Regions from separate parts of the Ruminococcus hominis genome, predicted to be linked through region 1. Evidence: a T-box and tRNA genes for the amino acid it is inferred to sense, from the RefSeq annotation. Region 1 holds a T-box; the other regions hold tRNA genes.
What was found. A T-box is a leader RNA that pairs with one kind of tRNA and senses whether it is charged. The one in region 1 lies ahead of leuS (leucine--tRNA ligase), so its partner is inferred to be a tRNA-Leu.

Region 1 (7,783 bases):
CCTTTCTCCCCGTTGAACCGATAGGTCAGTTTCTCATATTTTCATTTTCATATTTACGACGTCGATTTTTAGTTCAGTTATTTCTGAACTTTATTGTATATTAGCACAGAGGCATTCGTTTTGCAATACAAAGTTTAGTTTTTTATAAACTTTTTGTTTTCTTTTTTCTGAACTTGTGGTATAGTGTCCTTAGATGATAAGATATGAGCAGTTATAACGAGATATGGAAAGAGAGGTTTTTTCAGATGAATACAGTCGCAGAACGGATTAAATTTGCCATGAAAGCAAAAAATAAAAAACAAGTAGATATAGTCAAAGATACTGGTATCAGCAAAGGGGCGTTCAGTTCCTACCTTTCAGGACAATACAATCCGAAAGCTGATAAACTAGAACTGATTGCTGACTCTTTAGATGTAGATTTGCGTTGGCTTTACGGGGAAAATGTGCCTATGGAAAATACTCAAAGAAATAATACTGCCCTGCAATACGTCTTTTACAACAACTCCTGCTCCGAGTATCTTCTTGATGATTTAGATGATATGTATATCGCAATGAAAACACAGTATTCCGCCCTCATTCCACGCTTTTATGTCCTTGTCAACCGAAGCGAAAATGAAGTACACATACTGCCTTTATTTTTAAGAGAAGATAGTTCCGAGTTCTACGAATGTCCGTCTGATTTTTTCCATGCAGACAGGCACAGCGTTTTTACAAGAGATTTTGACAGTATCAATGTGGAACTTTCAACTGCCACCGTCTATTATTATGGAATTGATACAAAGACTTATGAACCGAAAGTTACCACGCTGTCCTACTCACAAGCTGACGACTGCTTTTATATCGACAATGGAATACAGAGCGGTCACATAAAAGCATTTGAAAAAGAACTGGTAAAAGAAGCACTTTACTTAAAGCATAACGCCCAGTAACAGACAAGAGGACTTGCAAGGTTTCTGACCTTTCAAGTCCTCTGCTGTATCATGGTGCTGTTGGCTGTGTCCGTTCCGTCAAGGACTGCCCTACGGCGTATCGGCTTCGCCTTGATCCTTGACCTCACTACACACCTTATTTTATTTTCTCATCTACCAATTCTCCATTTTCAATCACAATTATTCTGTCTTTAAATTCTAATATCCACTGATGTGGTTCTCCACTTCTATTACTCTCTCCTTCTAAGCGAACCATATTTTTATCATTCCCCCATATATTTCGAGCATACATAACTTTCAAACTAGATTTATTCTCATCCGTTGCCCCCGAAAAATTCAACTCATATCCTGGTTTCCCTTGCAGTGTAAGATAAGCCGTATCCCCTTGCACCCCATAATTTAAAATAACATTTTCATACATTGCTACACCATGTGTCAAGTGGAAACCAACTCCCATAAGAACTCCCGACAAAATAAACGCTCCAACGAATATTCCTAATGCTTTTCTTCTATTTTTTTTCTTGATTTTCTTAATCAAATTTACATCTTCAATTTCTTCATTTGTTATCACTGAAAAATTGTCGATCCCCCCTGTCATTTCCTGATAGTACTTTTGACATTCTTCACAATTTTTCAAGTGTTTTTCAATTTCTTGATTACTTTCTTTGCTTGTCAATCCATCAATATATAGAGGTAACAAATCTCTAATCATTTCACATTTCATGGTTACTCTCCTTTCTTATTCTTTGCTTTCCACGATAAAAAGTCACTCTTGCCCAATTTTCATCTTTACCCATAATTTCTCCAATTTCTTTAAATGTAAAATCGGCATTTAATCTCAAATACATAACTTCTCGCACCGGCTCTTCCAACAAATGAAGCTTTTTATACAACTCTATTACTTCCATTTTCTGTATTGCCGAATTTTCTGTGATTTTCTGACAAGTAGTTTCTTCTACATATTCTGCCACTACTTCTCTATCTTTCTTCTTTAATTCTTTATACCATAAATGCTTTGCAATCGAACATAACCATACATATATCTTACAGTCACCACGAAAACTATCAATAGATTTTAGGGCTTGAAAAAAAGTTTCTTGTGTGAGTTCTTCGCTTAAATGTGCATCATGGCAAAGGCTAAATAAAAATTTATATACTTGTGGCATATATTTTCGATAGATTTCTACCATTTCTTCCATACTCTACCCTCCTTTACCTATATGTACTTTACATATATTTTTCGTTACACAAATTTTTTAATTTTTAAAAATGGCGTAGATAATGTTCCCACTACCTACGCCATTTCTCATTACATCTTTGAAATATTTACTCCATTTTCTTTCAACTTTTACTCCAAATTTACTCCATTTTAAAAATTTGTTACGATATTTTGCGATATGCTACGATACCTTTTCTTTGAAGAAAAATGTCCGTAAACCTTGATTTTAAACGAACTTTTCAATATTTCCAAGCACTTTATTCTGTTGTGAGATTTTCTTCTCAAATTATTTCTTAACAATGTTAATGATTTTCTTAGGAACATAAATTTCTTTTACAATTGTTCCTGTCAATTTATCTGCAACAGCTTCTTTACCAGCTGCAATTGCGTCTTCCTTAGATGCATCTGCCGGAATTGAAATAACCGCTCTTGTTTTTCCATTAATCTGTACAGGAACTTCTATTTCGTCGTCTGCCATTTCTGTTTCATCATATACAGGCCAACCTGCTTTGAAGATTGTTTCTGTATGTCCGAGCTGCTCCCACATTTCTTCTGCAAAATGTGGTGCAAATGGTGAAAGTAATACAGCAATTGTTTCCAATGTTTCTTTGTCAATTCCACCTGTCTTCTTGGCAAGATCGATAAATTTGTTATTATACTCCATAAATCCTGAAATAACAGTATTTAAGCTAAATGTTTCAAGACGAGATGTAATATCATATACAAGTTTGTGACGAAGTTTTACCATCTCTTTTGTAGCTTCAACATTGGCTTCTTTACTATCCATCAATAAATTCCAGAGACGTTTCAAGAAACGGTTTACACCATCGATTCCTCTATCATCCCATTCTGCATCTAACTCAGGTGGTCCTACAAACAGTTCATACATTCTTAATGAGTCACATCCATAATCACGCACAAGATCATCCGGTGATACGACATTACCTTTTGATTTACTCATTTTGATTCCATTCTTACCTGTGATCATTCCCTGGTTAAATAATTTATGGAAAGGTTCATCAAAATCAACGACTCCGATATCATTTAAGAATTTTGTATAGAATCTGGAGTATAACAAGTGTAATACAGCATGCTCTACTCCTCCGATATACATGTCTACCGGAAGCATTTCATCCGCTTTTTCTCTTGAAACCAGTTCTTTATCGTTATGATTATCTACATAACGAAGGAAATACCATGACGAACCTGCCCACTGAGGCATAGTATTTGTTTCACGTTTTGAATCTGCGCCACATACAGGACACTTACAGTTTACCCACTCATCAATTGCTGCCAGTGGTGATTCACCTGTTCCTGTAGGTTCATAAGATTCTACATCAGGCAAACGAAGTGGAAGTTCTTCTTCTGGAACTGGAACGTTACCACATTTTGGACAGTGGATGATCGGAATAGGTTCTCCCCAATAGCGCTGACGTGAGAATACCCAGTCACGTAATTTGAAGTTCACAGTAGCCCGTCCGATACCGCGCTCTTCAATGATATGTGGAGCTTCTTTTTTCAGCACAGCTGATTCCATGCCATTCCATTCTCCAGAGTTGATCATTGTTCCAACAGCCTCTGTATATGCCTCTGTCATATTTTCAATTTCTTGTCCATCTTTTGCAATAACCTGAACAATTGGAATACCAAATTTTGTAGCAAATGCAAAATCACGATCATCATGTGCAGGTACACACATAATTGCACCAGTACCATAATCTGCAAGAACATAATCTGACAACCAAATTGGTGTCTTTGCTCCATTTAATGGATTAATTGCATAGCTTCCTGTAAATACTCCGGTTTTTTCTTTGTCCTGCATACGATCTACATTTGATTTCATAGAAGAGTCATAAATGTATTTCTCTACTGCTTCTTTTGTTTCAGGTGTAGCTAATGATGCAGCTAATTCATGTTCTGGGGCAAGTACCATAAATGTTGCTCCGTGGAGAGTATCTGGTCTTGTTGTATAAACAGTGATTTTCTCGTCTCTTCCATCAATTGGAAAATCAACTTCTGCTCCGTAAGATTTTCCAATCCAGTCAGCCTGCATCTTCTTTACTTTTTCAGGCCAATCGAGTTTATCAAGATCATTCAGAAGACGATCTGCATAAGCTGTAATCTTCAGCATCCACTGACGCAGATTTTTCTTTGTTACCTCTGATCCACAACGCTCACACTTACCATTAACCACTTCTTCATTTGCTAAACCTGTTTTACATGAAGGACACCAGTTGATTGGAAATTCCTTCTCATATGCCAAACCTTTTTTGAACATCTGAACAAAAATCCATTGTGTCCATTTGTAGAAATTAGGATCTGTTGTATTTACTTCCATATCCCAATCATACAATGCAGCAATTTCATTGATCTGACGTTTGATATTTGTAATATTTGCCTCTGTTGATATTGCTGGATGAGTTCCCATTTTAATTGCATAATTTTCTGCCGGGAGACCAAATGCATCCCAACCCATTGGATGAACGATATAATATCCCTGCTGCAGTTTATAACGGCTCCATACATCAGAGATTACATATCCTCTCCAATGTCCTACATGAAGACCATTTCCTGATGGATATGGGAACATATCCAGACAGTAATATTTTTGCTTTTTATTTCCGTTATCATCCATTCTAGGATTTACCGGATTTTCTTCCCATTTTTCACGCCATTTTTTCTCAACGGCTTTGTGATTGTACACAATTTTCTGTGACATTATTATTCCTACCTTTCATATAAAATAAAAGCCTTTTCATCTCCATCATCAAGAGACGAAAAGGCTTACTTCCGTGGTACCACTCTTATTCATCCAACACTCTCTATAATGTCATGTCAGATGCACTCATTATATTCTATAACGGGAATACCCGCTTCTGTCTACTAGGTGATTCAACAGAAGAACTCCAAGATGAGTTCAAAGAATTCCATCTTCTGCCTCGCACCAACCGGCAGTTCTCTGTAAGACTTTCTTCTTCTACTAATTCTTATCTTCGTTTTTGCAATATTCTTCTTTATTATAAGAACTATTTATATAGAAGTCAAGTCATTTATCTAGGCATTCATTCGATTGAAATAGTCTTTTGTTTCCCTCACAACAACTCCACTTAATGTTAAAAGTGCAATTAAGTTTGGAAATGCCATTAATGCATTGAAAATGTCTGCGATATTCCATACCGCTGCAACTGTCATATATGGTCCGAAAAATACACATAAAATATATAACCAGCGATAAGTTTTCACTGCTTTTTGGTTACGGTTAAATAAATACTCCAAACATCTTTCACCGTAATAGTCCCATCCAAGGATTGTTGTAAATGCAAAGAATACAAGACAAAGCATTAATGAAAAGGATGCAAATACAGATGGAAATGGTAAGCCCTGCTGGAATGCAGCCGTTGTAATTTCGACACCTTCAAGACCTGTATTCCAAGTTCCTGTTATTACAATAGAAAGACCTGTCATTGTACAGATTACAATTGTATCAATAAATGTTCCTGTCATGGAAACAAGTCCCTGACGTACAGGTTCTTTTGTTTGTGCTGCAGCTGCTGCGATTGGTGCACTACCAAGACCTGATTCATTTGAAAAGATACCTCTTGCGATTCCTTTCTGCATTGCTACAACCATTGTACCCATTGCTCCACCTGCAAGTGCACTTCCTGTAAATGCTGATTTTACTATTGTCACAAGTGCACCCGGAATAGCTGTAATGTGTGTAACCATAATAATCAAAGCGAGTACCACATATAATACTGCCATAAATGGAACAACAACCTGTGAAACTTTTGAAATACGCTGGATTCCTCCGATTACAACCAAACCTACACAAACTGTAAGCACAAGGCATGAAATAACTGTTGCCCAAGAATATGTTCCACCAAACAAATTGACTGTATGAAGCATATCCGGGTCAAAGAAATTCTTAATTGCGGATGCAATACCATTTACCTGTGTGAAAGTTCCGATTCCGAACAATCCAACACCTGCTCCGAAAAAGGCAAATATCTTACCTAGCCATCTCCACTGTTTTCCCATACCATTTTCGATATAGTAAAATGGCCCCCCCAGGACATGACCATTTTCATCTATCGTACGATATTTAATAGCCAGCAGGCCTTCTGCATACTTTGTAGCCATTCCAAAAAAGGCTGCAACTACCATCCAAAACAATGCTCCGGGTCCTCCGGCTGCAATTGCTGTTGCTACACCGACAATATTACCGGTTCCAATAGTTGCTGACAATGCAGTACACAAAGCTCCAAAACTTGTTACTTCTCCATGTCCGTCTTCTTCATTTTTCACCATGAATTTTAAGGCTTTTCCAAGATGTCGTACTTGCAATAGTCCTAATCGAACTGTTAATAGAAATCCTGTGATCAGGATTAGAATGATTAATGGAAGTCCCCATACGACTCCATCAAACCATGTGATAAAGTTGTTGATTTGCTCAAACATGTTAATATTCCTCCATCCTTTTGCCTGAGAGATTAACAGCAAATTGCTGCGTACACCTTCGGCGCTCTTCCTTTAGATTTTTTTGAAGAGACTCTCCTGAGTTTAGTGCTTTACAACACTGTAGACAAGCATACCACTCGTCGATAAATATTTCAAGATTTTTTTGAACTTTTCTGTTTTTTTGTTGTTCATAATACCCCTTTGGTGTATAATAGTTATAAGAGATTTGAGCAGATTAATACTCAAAAATTTTTCTACATAAAGGAGAGAATTGCCATGGTAAATTTAATCACAGGTCCGAAAGGTAGCGGAAAAACACAGCAGATCATTGAACTTGCAAACGAGAAGGTTAAGACTTCTAACGGTAACGTTGTATTAATCAAAAAAAGTCACAGAGATACATACAGCGTAGACTTTAATGTTCGTGCAATTTGTATGGATGATTACAAAGATATCGAGACACTAGAAGAATTTGTTGGATTCTTATATGGTATGGTTGCAGGTAATCATGATATTGATACGATTTTCATTGATGGAGCATTGAAACAGGCAGATATTACACTTAACAGTCTTCCAGATTTTCTTCAGAAACTGGATAAAATTGCTACTACAAACAACATTGAGTTCTTTGTAAGTGTAAGTGCATCCAAAGAAGACATTCCTAATATTGATGATCCGGCATATAAGGTTTTATGTTAATCCTTTCGGATAAAATGAATTACAATTTATCATGACCAGCTAATCGGTCAAAAAAATCCTGCAAGAATTTTTCCTGCAGGATTTTTCATTGTTATTTTTATTTAATATTGATTACAGTATTTGTTTGCTTTCCTTCTTGATATTCCAATGTAATTTCATCTCCAACGTTATATTTAATCACATCAATATAATCTATAACTGAAATATCAAAAATCTCATCTGATTTTTCCAACATCATATAGTAATGAGAATTTCCATCTACTACGCCTTGTACGATTTTTGTTATTTTCCCAGAAATAACTTCTGTTTCTTTAACGCTTTCATCTTTCACTTTAATACCATTTTCATACATTAATTGAACATATGCTTCTTCACAGGCACTTACTGTATCTCCTATTGCAACAATTTGGTATTTTTGAACATTAACCATCGCATATTTTTTTACAAGTCCGGCGTCATCCTTTAATGCAATAAAATA
Region 2 (7,783 bases), 1.0 Mb from region 1:
GAAAAATGGAAAGCAACAGAATTGATCAAAATGGTACGTCATTATCAGCCGGATGTAATCATTGATAATCGTTTGGAAGGTGCTGGAGATAACCATGGAAGTATTGCAACAGATAATCCATTGATTTACAGTGGTGATTTTGCAAGTCCGGAACAGATCATTCCGCCAAAAGGTGTATGTGATATCAATGGAGAGCCAATTCCATGGGAACTTTGCGCAACAATGAATAATCACTGGGGATATTGCAACTTCGACCATCAGTATAAAACACCTGAGATGCTGGTGAGAAAACTTGTAGAGTGTGTTAGCAAGGGTGGTAACATGATTTTGAATGTAGGACCTGATGCGAAAGGAAACATTCCAAAGGAAAGTGTTGAAATACTCAAAGAAGTTGGAAACTGGATGGATAAGAATAAAGAAAGTATTTATGGATGTGGAATATCAGATCTTGAGAAACCTGATTGGGGAAGATATACAGAGAAAGACGGAGTGATTTATGCACATGTTTACGAGACACCTTTAGGAGCACTTCCGCTCTATGGAATCAGTCCTGAAAAACTGGATAGAATTACATATTTAGCTGATGGAAGTGAAGTGAAAAGAGGAGAAGCATGGAATACAGCTCTTTATACAGATGTTGCATTTGTATCATTTGGAGATGATCCGGTATTTACTTATCCATTGCCAGATGAAAAAGACACTGTATTAAAAATTCAACTCAAGAATTGAGAATGAGGAAGGAAGAAAAACGATGAAGCAGGTAACCAGTATTTTGATTGGGGCAGGATTGAGGGGTGGCTATGTATATTCTCAGTATGCATTGGATCACCCAGATGAATTTAAAGTGGTAGCTGTGGCAGAACCAGACCAAGAACGTAGAGAACTTTTTGCAGCAAAACATAATATTCCAAAAGAGCTACAGTATGAATCATATGAAGAATTATTACAACAAGACAAAATTGCAGATTGTGCTATGATTTGTACACAGGATAAAATGCATTATGAACCGGTTACTATGGCATTGCAAAAAGGATATCATGTTTTATGTGAAAAACCGATGTCTCCAAATAAAGACGAAATTGTAAAAATGGGAGCAATGGCAAAGAAATATAATCGAATATTATCAGTATGTCATGTTTTGCGCTACTCACCTTTTTTCTCAAAAATAAAAGAAATTTTAGACGAGGAAAGAATTGGAAGAATGATGTCAATTCAGCATATTGAGGAAGTAGGATATTGGCATCATGCACATAGCTTTGTGAGAGGAAATTGGAGAAATAAAGAAGAATCAAGTCCAATGATATTGCAGAAATGCTGTCATGATATGGATATTATGTTATGGTTAGCTGATAGTAAGTGTAAAAAAATTAGTTCTTTTGGAGAACTTACATATTTTACAGAAGAAAATGCACCTGTAAATGCACCGAGATATTGCATGGACGGATGTGAACATAGAGATAAATGTCCGTTTTATGCACCACGTTTTTACTTAGAACATCCGAAAGCTGTGGAAGACGGACTTGTATATGCAGTAACTGATCAGGCAGATTCAGAACATGTCCTAGAGGAGTTAAAGAAAGGACCTTATGGAAGATGTGTGTTCCATTCTGATAATACAGTTGTGGATCATCAGACAGTAGATATCGAATTTGAAAACCAAGTTACAGCTTCATTTTTGATGACAGCGTTTACAAATCAGTGCGCAAGAAGAATTCGAATTATGGGAACTAAAGGCGAATTAAAAGGTGATATGGAGGCAGGAACAATAGAAATCATAGATTTTGTAAGTGGAACAAATGATTTGATTCAACTTCATACACCTTCAAAGGGACATAGCGGAAGTGATATGAATATGATGCGTGAGTTTGTTCGTATGGTTGGAGAAGGAAAAACAGGAAAAACAGATGCGTCAGTTTCTGTGGCAAGTCATTTGATGGCTCTTGCAGCTGAAGAAGCCAGAATTAGAAAAACTGTGATTGATTTTGAAGAATACAGTGCCTACGAGACAAAATAGAAAATGAAAAACATAAAATGATGAAGGGATTTATCCTCAGCATTTATGGGAAGGGAGTAAGTGATGAATAGAGTATCAGAAGAACAGTTGAAAGAAGCAATTAATGGATTTCAGTTTGAAGGTAATCTTATCAGTATTAAGCCCTATGGAAGTGGCCATATCAATGATACATATTTGTTGATGTATGAGATTGGAAAAATGGGATCAATAAGAGTGATTTTGCAAAGAGTGAATCAAGAGATTTTTACTAACCCAGTTGAATTAATGCGGAATATTGAAGGAGTCACAACATACTTAAAGAAAATAATAAAGAAAAATGGAGGAGATCCAGAGAGAGAAACATTAAATTTGATTCCGGCAAAAGATGAAAAATATTATTTTGTGGATTCCAAGGGAGAGTACTGGAGATCTTATAAGTATATTACAGATGCAACAAGCTATGATCTTGTGGAAAATCCGAAAGATTTTTATGAAAGCGCAGTAGCATTTGGACATTTTCAAAAATTATTGTCAAATTATCCGGCAGAAACACTGAATGAAACAATTAAGGGATTTCATGATACAGAATCTAGATTGAATGCATTTAAGGAGGCTGTTGAAAAAGATAGCTTTGGACGTGCAGCAAAAGTACAAAAGGAGATTCAGTTTGTCCTTGAGCGTGAAGAAATAGCAAGTGTTTTTGGAAAACTATTGGCAAAAGGCGAGATCCCATTACGAGTAACACATAATGATACAAAGTTAAATAATATTATGATAGATTACGCTACAGGAAAAGGACTCTGTGTAATAGATTTAGATACGATTATGCCAGGACTGGCGATGAATGATTTTGGCGATTCTATTCGCTTTGGTGCGAGTACAGCAGCAGAGGATGAAAAAGATTTAGAGAAGGTTACTTGTAGTATGGAGTTATTTGAACTTTATACTAAAGGTTTTCTTGAAGAATGTAGAGAACAATTGACAACAAAAGAAATAGAACTTTTGCCAATGGGAGCTAAGGTGATGACTTTTGAATGCGGAATACGATTCCTGACGGATTATCTTGAAGGAGATCATTATTTTAAGATTCATAGAGAAGACCATAATCTGGATAGATGTCGAACACAATTTAAGCTTGTTGCAGACATGGAAAAGAAATGGGATTTAATGCAGAAGATTGTTGAAAAATACCAATAACAAGGGAAAATATATATGAGAAATATTGTATTTCATAAAGAGACAAAGACATTTCATTTATATAATGATAAAATAAGCTACATTATGTGTGTGTTAGAAAACAGACATATGGGCCAGATTTATTTTGGAAAGAAAATTCATGATAAAAAGGATTTTTCTTATCTGGTAGAGAAAATAGAACGTCCGATGACTTCCTATGTATATGAAGGGAACAAAAGTTTCTCATTGGAGCATATTCGACAGGAATATCCGGTATATGGGACAACGGACTATCGTCATCCTGCGATTGAAATATTACAGAAAAATGGAAGCAGAATCTCAGAATTTAAATATGATGGATATCAGATTTTACCAGGAAAGCCAAAACTTCAGGGACTTCCGTCTACTTATACAGAAACTGAAGAAGAAGCGATGACGCTTAAGATCTTTTTGAAAGATTCTCTTACGGGGATTGTAGTGGAATTGCTGTATACGATCTTTTCTGAATACAGTGCGATTGCCAGAAGTGTCTGTATAAAAAACACAGGGACAATGCCGGTACATTTGCTTACAGCAATGAGTTTAAATCTGGATCTTCCGGATAAAGATTATGTTTGGATGCAACTGTCTGGTGCATGGGCTAGAGAACGGTACGTGAAGATGAGGACTTTGGAACAGGGCATTACGGCAATTGATAGCATGCGTGGAAATTCTTCGCATGAACAGAATCCGTTCATGGTTCTTAAAAGAAAAAATACAGATGAATCTAAGGGAGAAGCAATAGGATTCAGTTTCATTTATAGCGGTAATTTTAGGATTCAGGCAGAAGTAGATACACATGATGTGACGCGAGTTACAGTAGGAATTAATCCAAATGGATTTGACTGGAAATTAGAATCAGGAGAAAGTTTTCAGACGCCAGAGGCAGTGATGCTTTACTCGGATAATGGACTTAATGAGATGAGTCAGAATTTTCATAAATTATATGCAAAGCGTCTTGCACGAGGGTATTGGCGTGATCGCGTCAGACCAATATTGAACAATAATTGGGAAGCAACGTATTTTGATTTCACAGAAGAACGTTTGGTGAAAATTGCAGAGAAAGCAAAGGAATGCGGCATCGAATTATTTGTTCTTGATGATGGATGGTTTGGTGAACGTAGAAATGATAGTGCCGGATTGGGAGACTGGATAGTAAACAAGGAATTGCTTCCGAATGGGATTGAAGGTCTGGCAGATCGCATAGAAAATCTTGGTATGCAATTTGGTTTATGGATTGAACCAGAAATGGTAAATAAGGATTCAGACCTATATCGTCAACATCCAGATTGGATCTTACAAACACCGGGAAGAACGAGTTCACATGGACGTAATCAATATGTATTAGATTTCTCAAGAAAAGAGATTGTTGATTACATCTATACAATGATTTCAAAGATTCTTTCGAATGCAAAGATCTCATACATAAAATGGGATATGAACAGAAGCATTACAGAGTGTTATAGCATTGCTTATCCAGCAGAACGACAGGGAGAAATATTCCATCGTTATATACTTGGAGTGTATGATTTGTATGAAAGATTGACATCGGAATTTCCGAAAATCTTATTTGAGTCTTGTGCAAGCGGAGGAGGACGATTTGATCCGGGAATGCTTTATTATGCACCACAAGGATGGACAAGCGATGATTCTGATGCTATTGAAAGATTGAAAATCCAATATGGAACATCGATGTGTTATCCAATCAGCAGCATGGGAAGTCATGTGTCTGTAATACCAAATCATCAGGTATTTCGAAATACACCGTTACATACAAGAGCAAATGTGGCCTATTTTGGAACATTTGGTTACGAGTTGGATTTGAATAAATTATCTGATACTGAAATTGAAGAGGTAAAGGCACAAATTTTATTTATGAAAAAGTATCGTCAGTTGATACAATTTGGAACATTTTACAGATTGAAAAGTCCATTTGAGGGAAACGAAACCATTTGGATGGTAGTTAATGAAGAGAAAACGACAGCACTTGTAGGATATTATCGAGTGTTGAATGGAGTAAATCAACCATATAGCAGAATTAAGCTTCAGGGTCTTGATTCTAATAAGCTCTATGATAATATATTAGCAAAGACAGAGCATTATGGGGATGAATTGATGAACTTTGGTCTTATTACAACAGATGTTACAGCAGGTCAAGTTCCAGGTGATGCGATACCTTGTACAGATTTTGAATCAAGGATTTATATTTTAAGAGAAAAAAACATATAGAACCAGACAGGGACGGAGATTTCCGGCTTTTTTCATAGAAAAAAAGCCGGAAATCTCCGTCCCTGTCTGGTTATGCAAAATAAAAAACCCATGCATACACATGGGTTTCTGCCTAGTGCGGAAGAAGAGACTTGAACTCTCACAGGATAAACTCCCACTAGAACCTGAATCTAGCGCGTCTGCCATTCCGCCACTTCCGCTCGACATGTGATAGTATATCAATAATTGGATAGTTTGTAAACCCTAAAACTCTAAAAAAATAAAAAAAGTTAATTTGTTCAAATAATATAAAAAATCAGAAAATTTAGAAAAAAAGTAGGAATGTAAAAATTATTGTTATTTTTTTGACCTTTTCAATAAAATGAGGTACAATAACACTTGTAGCAAAAATGAAATCGAGTCAGAATACTTGAATATTTATTAGGAGGGAACAAGTAATGGCAAGAAAAACATTAAAAGAGCAAAAAGCAGCTAAAGCGTTAAAGACAGCAGAACAGACAGCGTTAAAGAATGAGACAGCAGCAGAGGCAACAGCAGAGGCAGCAACATCTTCTATAAAAGAAACAAAGACAACAGAGACAGTAAAAGAAGAAGTTAAAAAAGTTGAGACTAAAAAAGTAGAACCTAAGAAGGTAGAAGCAAAACCAGCTCCAAAGGCAATCTCAACTCAGAAAGATACAACAAAAGGAATTGAGACAAAAGCAGCAGTTCTTGTAGATGCACCGGCAAAAGAAGAGAAAGCACCTGCAAAGAAAACAGCAGCAAAGAAAGCACCTGCAAAGAAGACAACAGCAAAGAAAGCTGAAGTAAAAACAGAGATGTTCCTTCAGTTCGCTGGAAAAGAATATACAGAAAAAGAAATCTTCCAGAAAGTAAAAGACGTTTGGACAAAAGTTCTTAAGAATAAAGTTGGCGATTTGAAAGACGTTAAGATTTACTTAAAACCAGAAGATTCAGCAGCTTACTATGTAATCAACGGAGATACAACAGGTAGAGTTGAACTGTAAGATTAAATAAGAAAAGTGTAAGAACATACATAAAAGGAGAAGTGATATTGACAGGATATCATTTCTCCTTTTTAAGTTGCCATGCATACGACAAAAGGAGTAAGATAGAGTTATTAGAAAAGTAATGGAGGCTTAAAAGATGAATCGATTAGAGAAACAGCTTCAATTTATTTTGGAAATTGATAAAGTGAAAAAGATTATACGTCAGACACCGCTTTCAGATGCATCACGCAAGGAGAATGATGCAGAGCATTCCTGGCATATCGCATTGATGGCATACCTGCTTCAGGAATACGCAGAGGAACCGGTTGAGGTATCAAAAGTAATGTTGATGGTACTGATCCATGATCTGGTGGAGATTGATGCCGGTGATACCTATGCATATGATGAGGAAGGTGCAAAAACAAAGGATGAGCGAGAAAGAAAGGCAGCTGACCATATTTTTGGAATGTTACCAGAAGATCAAGGAATGTATTTAAAAGCCTTGTGGGAAGAATTTGAAGCGTACGAGACAGCAGAGGCGAAGTATGCACATTTGCTTGATAATTTCCAGCCATTATTGTTAAATGATGCCGCTGGTGGAATTAGTTGGACAGAGCATCAAGTGAAGAAATCACAAATTTATAAAAGAAATGAAAAAGTAGAAGAAACATCTGCGACTATCTGGAAGTGTATGCAAGATAAAATAGATAAGCACATTCAGGCAGGTCATGTTTTGGATGAGTAATGTAAGTTGGGCACTTTATAGACGTGCAGGAGATTAATACAAGGGGTGATATGTGATGTATGAGAAAGAAATAGAACAGTTACAGAAGATGATAGATGAAAGTCAGAATATTGTCTTTTTTGGAGGCGCAGGAGTATCGACGGAGAGTGGAATCCCGGATTTTAGAAGTGCGGATGGTATTTATCATCAGTCTTATAAATATTCACCGGAACAGGTAGTGAGTCATTCTTTTTTTATACAGCATACAGAAGCTTTTTACGAATTCTATAAAGAAAAAATGATGATGCTGGATGCGAAGCCGAATGCGGCGCATAGAAAGCTTGCAGAGCTGGAAATGGCAGGGAAGCTGAAAGCAGTTGTAACACAGAATATCGACGGGCTACATCAGGCAGCAGGAAGCAAAACAGTATATGAATTACATGGAAGTATTATGAGAAATTATTGCATGGATTGTCATGAATTTTATGATGCGGAATATGTGAAAAGTTCTGATGGAATACCAAGATGTAAAAAATGTGGAGGGATTATTAAACCAGATGTTGTCCTTTATGAAGAAGGATTGGATTCTGCAACGATCCAGGGTGCTGTAAATGCAATTGGTCAGGCAGATAT
Region 3 (7,783 bases), 190 kb from region 1:
AGGTGACTCCATATAATCTGTACGGAGCACCGGATTTTAGCTAAGAGTGTATAAAAACAAGATAAGAGTATTACGAGGAAAATATAATGGAAGATACATATTTTTCAGATAAGGTAAATGCATTAAAAACAGGTGTATTTGCCACGCTGAATCAAAAGAAAGCAGAACTTATCCGGAGAGGAAGAAAAGTGTATAACTTATCGGTCGGAACACCTGATTTTCCACCGGCACCGCATATTATGAAAGCAATGGAGGATGCATGCAAGAATCCGGAGAATTATAAATATTCATTGGAAGACAGGCCGGAATTGTTAGAGGCACTTCAATTTCATTATAAACGTCGTTTTAATGTGAATGTTGAAAAAGATGAAATTACTTCAGTAAATGGTTCACAAGAAGGCATGGCACATATAGGAATGGTTTTGTGTAATCCGGGAGATACAATCCTTGTGCCAAATCCAGGGTATCCATTGTTTGAAACAAGTGGAATGATGGCTGATGCAAAGATAGAGTATTATCCGATTAAAGAGGAAAATGGGTATCTGCCAGACTTGGATGCAATACCGGAAGAGATACTTGCGCGGACAAAATATATGATTGTATCTTATCCGTTAAATCCTGTATGTGTATGTGCGCCGGATGAATTTTATGAACGCCTGATAATATTTGCAAAAGAGCATGACATTATTATCATTCATGATAATGCTTATTCCGATATTATTTATACACGAAAACAAGGACGATCCTTTTTATCGTTTGCTGGTGCAAAAGAGGTGGGAGTGGAGTTTTATTCTTTGTCAAAGTCTTTTAATCTGACAGGAGCAAGAATCTCTTTTGTGGTAGGAAATAAGCAGATTATAAATAAATTAAAGGTTTTTCGTTCACAGATAGATTATGGAGTGTTTCTTCCTGTTCAATATGCAGCAATTGCGGCATTGACAGGACCGCTTGATGTGGTAGAAGAACAACGTCAGGAGTATGAAAAGCGAAATAAAATGCTTTGTGGTGGTTTACGCTCAATTGGGTGGGATGTACCGGATAGCCAAGGCACGATGTTTGTGTGGGCAAAAATTCCGGAAAAATATAAATCATCTGTTGAATTTTGCCTGGATTTAATGGAGAAAACAGGCGTTATTGTTACACCTGGAAATGCTTTTGGCAGTAGAGGGGAAGGTTATGTGAGAATGGCTTTGGTAGTTGGCGAAGAAACGATTTCAGAGTTGTTATCAGTGTTGGAAGAATCAAATATATTTTCAAAATAGATACAAAATATTTACAAGAAAAATATTTAATACGTTAGATGGGAGAATGGCAGTATGCAGCGAATTGCAAAATTTCATAAAGTAAGTGAAGAAAGATTCGTAAATGACTGGAAGGATACTTTTGAGGAAACAAGTGAAGCAGAGATTAAAAAAATCTATGAGGATATCTCGTTACCTAAAAGAGCAACTGCAGGTTCGGCAGGATACGATTTCTACGCACCGATGGATATTTGTCTTCAGCCAGGCGAGACAATAAAGATTCCAACAGGCGTTCGAGTTGAGATGGAACCAAATTGGGTTTTGAAATGTTATCCTAGAAGTGGACTTGGATTCAAATTCCGTTTACAGTTAAATAATACGGTTGGCATTATCGATAGTGATTATTTTTATTCGGATAATGAAGGACATATTTTTGCAAAGCTTACGAATGATACAAATGAAGGTAAGACAGTACAGATTTCAGCGGGAAATGGTTTTATGCAGGGGATATTTGTTGAATATGGAATTACAGTAGATGATGATGTAACAGATATTCGAAATGGTGGATTTGGAAGTACTACAAAATAGAAAATAGATCGACTGTTGCAAAATAGTGATGCAACAGTCGATTTTTTAATTTTTATTGATTTTTATATAGCTTCTTCCGGTGATCGTGCGATTGAAAATAAGAAAACATGCGACGATGATACAACCGATAACAAAACCTATAATATTAAAACAAGCTGTCATAATTAAAAGAATTAAACGCATGAATTTTAATGCATAACCAAGTTCGTAATTGGGCTGGGTGTAGTCTGCTACAGCAACAAAAGCCATGTATAGCATTACTTCGGAATTAAACCAGCCGGATTGTACTGAAAATTCTCCCATTACGATACCGGCAATCACACTAAGTGGAGTACTTAGCATACTGGGTGTATTTAAGGCTGCAAGCCGTAAGCCATCAATCGATAATTCTAAGATTAAAAATTGATAAAAGAGGGCAATGTTTACAGTATCTTGTACCACGACAAAGGAAAAAATATCAGGGAGCAATTCTAAATTTTGCATAAACAACAAAAATACCGGAGTTAAAAATACAGTTCCAAAAGAAATCAATGCACGTGAAAATTTCAGATAGATACCGGTGATTTTTGGAAAATAGTAATCATTTGCTTCTTCTACCATATCAAAGACGGAAGTTGGCAAAATCATTGCCGAAGGAGAATTGTCGACTAGAATTACAACTTTTCCTTCTAAAATACAGGCGGCAGCAGTATCAGGACGTTCAGAGAACTTAAATTTGGGAAAAGGGTTAAACCATTTCCGCCTGAACATTGCTTCAGCAAGGCTTTGCTGATTCATGCGAAGATCATCTACTTGCATATTTTTGAGGATGTTTTTGATTTCTTCAAGTAAGGGCTGGTTAACCCGGTCTTTCATATAGCAAATTGCGATATCTGTCCGAGAAGTCTGACCACCCTCTGTAATTTCCATAATAAGGTGGGGATCACGGATTCTTCTTCGGATTAAAGCTGTGTTAAATACAATTGTTTCAACAAAACCATCACGTGAGCCACGAAGAGATTTGTCCTTTTCTGGTTCGTCAACATTTCTAGAAGGGTATGTTCTGCAATCAATTGCAAAGCAGAAAGAATATCCTTCTATAAATAAACATGTTATTCCTGAAAGAACATCTCTTATAATTTCATCGTAATCCTGTATGATGTCTATTTCTGCGTGTGGAATAAAGCATTCTGCAAATAATGTGGCATCAGAGGGGAGTTCATCTGGTTTTAATTTGTATAAAGAATCCAGTATCTTTAACAGAGTTTCATCTTTGGTAAAACCATCAATAAAATAGAAGACTGCTTGTTTGTCTGCGATTTTGATACTGCGGCGGATTATATCAAAACTTTCATGGATTGGAAGTGTTGTATCCATATATTTAATGTTTTCATAAAACGATGAAGTCATTTGTCCTTGAAATTTAGTAATCATAATATAAGCCTCTTTCTTTTGATTCATTACAGTAACTATAGAATCCCCTCAGCACAAAAGAATTATTCGCTGTCTTTACATTTTGTAAAAGGTCTGTTATGCTTTATGAGAAGGATATTAAGAAATATTAAAAATCATGCTAAAAAAATAATTTATATATTGACATTTTGGGTGAAGTGTGATAAATTAATATCTGCATGAGGCAAAAGAAAGAAGAGTATCCACTCTCACCATAGCACAAGTAAGTGACTATTGGTTTGATATTGATGATTTTATCTTTTGAAAGATAGATGTATTGATTCGGGTGGAGCAGATTCACTCGATTTTTTTGTTTCAAAAATATGTTTCGCAAACAAACAACCTAAAGGAAATTCATTTGACGGAGGTATACGACAATTAGCGATTTAATGATTAACGAACAGATTAGAGACAGAGAGGTTCGTCTGATTAGTGAAGACGGAGAACAGCTGGGAGTCATGTCAGCAAGAGAAGCTTTTAAGCTTGCACAGGAAGCAGAACTTGACCTTGTCAAGATTGCACCAACAGCAAAGCCACCGGTATGTAAGATTATCGATTATGGAAAATACAAATATGAGCTGACAAGAAAAGAAAAAGAAGCAAAGAAAAAACAGAAGACTGTTGAAGTTAAAGAAGTGCGTTTGTCACCGAATATCGATACAAATGATTTGAATACAAAGGTGAATAATGCGAAGAAATTCATCACAAAAGGAAATAAAGTAAAGGTTACACTTCGTTTCCGAGGAAGAGAAATGGCACATGTACAGCAGAGCAAGCATATTCTTGATGATTTTGCAGCTATGCTTGAGGATGTAGCAACAGTCGAGAAGCCGGCAAAGATGGAAGGTCGGAACATGAGCATGGTTTTAACTATAAAACGTTAAAAATAAAAAACAGAAGCAACGATAAAGGAGGAAATCATCATGCCAAAAATTAAAACAAATAGAGCGGCAGCAAAACGTTTCAAAGCAACAGGAACAGGAAAACTGAAAAGAAATAAAGCTTACAAGAGCCATATCTTAACAAAGAAGACAACTAAGAGAAAAAGAAATCTTAGAAAGTCTACAATCACAGATGCAACAAACGTAAAGAACATGAAGAAAGTTTTACCATATCTGTAAGATTTGAAAGTATTGAAGGAGGATTAAGAAATGGCACGTATTAAAGGCGGAATGAACGCAAAAAAGAAACACAATAGAACATTAAAACTTGCTAAAGGATATAGAGGAGCACGTTCAAAACAGTATAGAGTTGCAAAACAGTCTGTAATGAGAGCTCTTACATCTGCATACGCAGGAAGAAAACAGCGCAAACGTCAGATGAGACAGCTGTGGATCGCTCGTATCAATGCAGCAGCAAGAATGAATGGTCTTTCATACAGCAAATTTATGTATGGACTGAAACTCGCAGGTGTTGAGATGAACAGAAAAATGCTTGCTGAGCTTGCAGTAAACGATAAAGAAGGATTTGCAACACTTGCAGAAGTTGCTAAATCTAAACTTGCTTAATTTTAACCAGAAGAATAAAAAAGAAAGGGTTCGATTTTCGATCCCTTTCTTTTTTTATTCTGGTTTTGATAATTGCTCTACAAGCTGAAAGATGAGAGTTTGATTGCTTTTGTCTAAACGTTCATATGCACGACATAATTGATAATTTCGCTCCGACACCTGCTTGTATTCTAGTTGATATTCCAAGGTGTGACGGGCATCTGAATAACAAAGTATGTAGTCAATAGATACATCAAAAAATTTTGACAGATCAATTAAAATATCTGCTGGGAGAGAAGATGTTCCGTTTTCTATCCTGCTGATAGTTTGTTGAGAAACATTTAGCTTTGCAGCCAATTCTTCTTGAAGTATATTTCGTTCTTTTCGAAGTTCTTTTACACGATTCTGCACAATTTTACACTCCTTCATGTTATACTATCTATTTTATCCAATATTTTCCATTGTGCTATCCAAGATAGGAGTGTATACATACTCATATTTAGCGTGTAAAGAACAAATATAGGATTAATATACTACGAATCGAGAAACAAATGGTAAAATATAAATGGGTGATGAAAATGTTAAATAATACAATTGGAAAGAATATAAGACGAGTACGTGAAATAAATGATATGAATCAGGAAGAGGTTGCAGCACAATTGAATATTCGCCGACAGACGTTATCTGCATATGAGACAGGCCGCTCTGTTCCTAATATTTATATTTTACTAGAACTTGCATCGTTTTTTAGAGTATCCATTGAAGATTTGACAAGAAATGTAAAATTATAGGTTACCGGTCGCACTATGTGGGTCGGCAACCTTATATGATGTCAGTCTTGTAATGCATATGGAAAATGATGTATAATATAAACGAGTTTAATTTATCTGGTATCTATAGAAAAAGATATGATTGTTTGCGGATACCAAAATTTATATAAGTTCAAGACAGATGAGGAGGCCGGAATAAGATGGAAGAAGTGACATGGTTTTTTGAAGACGAAGATGGAAAATGTGTGGCAAGTGTGCAACTGGGAATTGATGATATGAGATATGCTGTTCAATATTTGAAAAATGATGTAGAGAATGGAAGATATATACTTGGATATACAAAGGCTGATGGTAAAAGAAGAGTTTTTAAAGGTTCTCGACAAATTGTGAATCATATGTCTGATGACAAAAAAGAAATAATTCCAGATGAAGTAGTAGAAACAGAAGTGGAAAACAAGAAGAATGAAATAGTTGAATAAAAAACGAGCAGAGAAAAAACTCTGCCCCTTTTTTGCCCCTTTTTACTAAATTAAGTAATAAAAAATCCCGAAAACGCTGCAATTATCAGTGCTTTTCGGGATAAATTAAATGCGGAAGATGGGACTTGAACCCACACAAGCGCAATGCTTACAAGATCCTTAGTCTTGCTCGTCTGCCAGTTCCGACACTTCCGCATATGGTAAATAAGTACATGTAAAATAAATAATCTATGAAATAGATGCGGAAGATGGGACTTGAACCCACACGATCGCATTGATCACAAGATCCTTAGTCTTGCTCGTCTGCCAGTTCCGACACTTCCGCTTGTTTTGTTTTCGTAGCTGTACTTACGCCACGAATAGTATAATACAATGAGTTGAGAAGAATGTCAACACATTTTTTTGACTTTTTTAAATTTTTTGAAAAATTATTGAAATTACAAAAATAAGGAAATGTTAAATAGCTAATGAATATAATAATACTGTGGGAAAATAAAAAATAAAAAAATAAAGGAAATTTGAAAGTTTTGTCGAATATAATATTATGGAGAGTATACAAAGGAGGAGATCATGTATTATTCGGAAGAGCTAATAGAAGAAATCAGAATGAAAAACGATATAGTAGATGTCATTTCCAATTATGTACGACTTCAGAAGAAAGGAAGTTCCTATTTTGGACTTTGCCCGTTTCACAATGAAAAGTCCCCGTCTTTTTCTGTAAGCAGAGACAAGCAGATGTACTATTGCTTTGGTTGTGGGGCTGGTGGGACAGTATTTACATTTCTTATGGAATATGAGAATTATTCTTTCCTTGAAGCGGTTCAATATCTTGCAGAGCGTGCAGGAGTAGAACTGCCTAAAGAAGAATATTCAAAAGAAGCAAAGGAACGATCTGATTTGAAAGCGACCTTGTTGGAAATCAATAAGATTGCTGCACAATATTATTATGTTCAGTTAAAATCTGAACGCGGTGCAGTTGCTTATGATTATTTGACAGACAGAGGACTTTCAGAAGAGACCATAAAATCTTTTGGGCTTGGATTTGCAACAAAGTATAGTAATGATCTGTACAATTATCTTAAACGTAAAGGGTATAGTGAAGAATTGATCCGTCAGGCAGGGCTGATTAATATTGATGAAAAAAATGGAGTTTATGATAAGTTTTGGAATCGTGTTATGTTTCCGATTATGGATGCAAATAGTCGAGTAATTGGATTTGGTGGCCGGGTTATGGGAGATGCAAAGCCAAAATATTTAAATTCCCCAGAAACAGCGGTTTTTGATAAAAGCAGAAATTTGTATGGGCTGAACCGGGCACGTACATCGAGAAAATCATATTTCCTTGTTTGTGAAGGTTATATGGATGTTATTTCACTTCATCAGGCAGGATTTACGAATGCAGTTGCGTCTTTAGGAACTGCGTTGACATCAGGACATGCTTCATTGATCAAACGATATGTAAGTGAAGTATATCTTACATATGATAGCGATGATGCCGGTACGCGTGCAGCACTTCGGGCAGTTCCGATTATGAGAGAAGCTGGGATTGCAGCAAAAGTTATCCGAATGGATCCATATAAGGACCCAGATGAATTTATTAAAAATTTAGGTGCAGAGGAGTTTGAAAAAAGGATTGAAAATGCCAGGAACGGCTTTATGTTCAGTTTGGAAATATTGTCAAAGAATTATGATATGGAATCTCCAGAAGAAAAAACAGCCTTTTTTCAGGAAACAGCAAAACGCTTAATAGAATTTGAGGATGAGCTGGAGCGTAATAACTATATAGA

Region 2: it encodes a tRNA-Leu, which carries the amino acid that the T-box ahead of leuS (leucine--tRNA ligase) is inferred to sense. The anticodon was not compared.
Region 3: it encodes a tRNA-Leu, which carries the amino acid that the T-box ahead of leuS (leucine--tRNA ligase) is inferred to sense. The anticodon was not compared.

The regions. Positions count from the first base shown of each region.
Region 1 is NZ_JACOPE010000001.1:1,684,148-1,691,930, forward strand. It holds gene H8S40_RS07500 (helix-turn-helix domain-containing protein) at 246-929, shown strand; gene H8S40_RS07505 (zf-HC2 domain-containing protein) at 1,066-1,653, opposite strand; gene H8S40_RS07510 (RNA polymerase sigma factor) at 1,643-2,128, opposite strand; gene leuS (leucine--tRNA ligase) at 2,435-4,867, opposite strand; T-box leader at 4,916-5,151, opposite strand; gene H8S40_RS07520 (alanine/glycine:cation symporter family protein) at 5,203-6,606, opposite strand; glycine riboswitch at 6,609-6,715, opposite strand; gene H8S40_RS07525 (hypothetical protein) at 6,883-7,305, shown strand; gene H8S40_RS07530 (CvpA family protein) at 7,403-7,783, opposite strand, start outside.
Region 2 is NZ_JACOPE010000001.1:641,521-649,303, forward strand. It holds gene H8S40_RS02805 (alpha-L-fucosidase) at 1-729, shown strand, start outside; gene H8S40_RS02810 (Gfo/Idh/MocA family protein) at 752-2,014, shown strand; gene H8S40_RS02815 (phosphotransferase enzyme family protein) at 2,078-3,190, shown strand; gene H8S40_RS02820 (alpha-galactosidase) at 3,206-5,437, shown strand; tRNA gene H8S40_RS02825 (tRNA-Leu) at 5,554-5,637, opposite strand; gene H8S40_RS02830 (DUF6465 family protein) at 5,875-6,444, shown strand; gene H8S40_RS02835 (HD domain-containing protein) at 6,584-7,171, shown strand; gene H8S40_RS02840 (NAD-dependent protein deacylase) at 7,227-7,783, shown strand, end outside.
Region 3 is NZ_JACOPE010000001.1:1,496,471-1,504,253, forward strand. It holds gene metA (homoserine O-acetyltransferase MetA) at 1-44, shown strand, start outside; gene H8S40_RS06615 (aminotransferase class I/II-fold pyridoxal phosphate-dependent enzyme) at 87-1,262, shown strand; gene H8S40_RS06620 (dCTP deaminase/dUTPase family protein) at 1,317-1,829, shown strand; gene H8S40_RS06625 (spore germination protein) at 1,875-3,242, opposite strand; gene infC (translation initiation factor IF-3) at 3,650-4,144, shown strand; gene rpmI (50S ribosomal protein L35) at 4,184-4,381, shown strand; gene rplT (50S ribosomal protein L20) at 4,412-4,768, shown strand; gene H8S40_RS06645 (helix-turn-helix domain-containing protein) at 4,823-5,158, opposite strand; gene H8S40_RS06650 (helix-turn-helix transcriptional regulator) at 5,299-5,538, shown strand; gene H8S40_RS06655 (hypothetical protein) at 5,718-5,996, shown strand; tRNA gene H8S40_RS06660 (tRNA-Leu) at 6,107-6,191, opposite strand; tRNA gene H8S40_RS06665 (tRNA-Leu) at 6,237-6,321, opposite strand; gene dnaG (DNA primase) at 6,567-7,783, shown strand, end outside.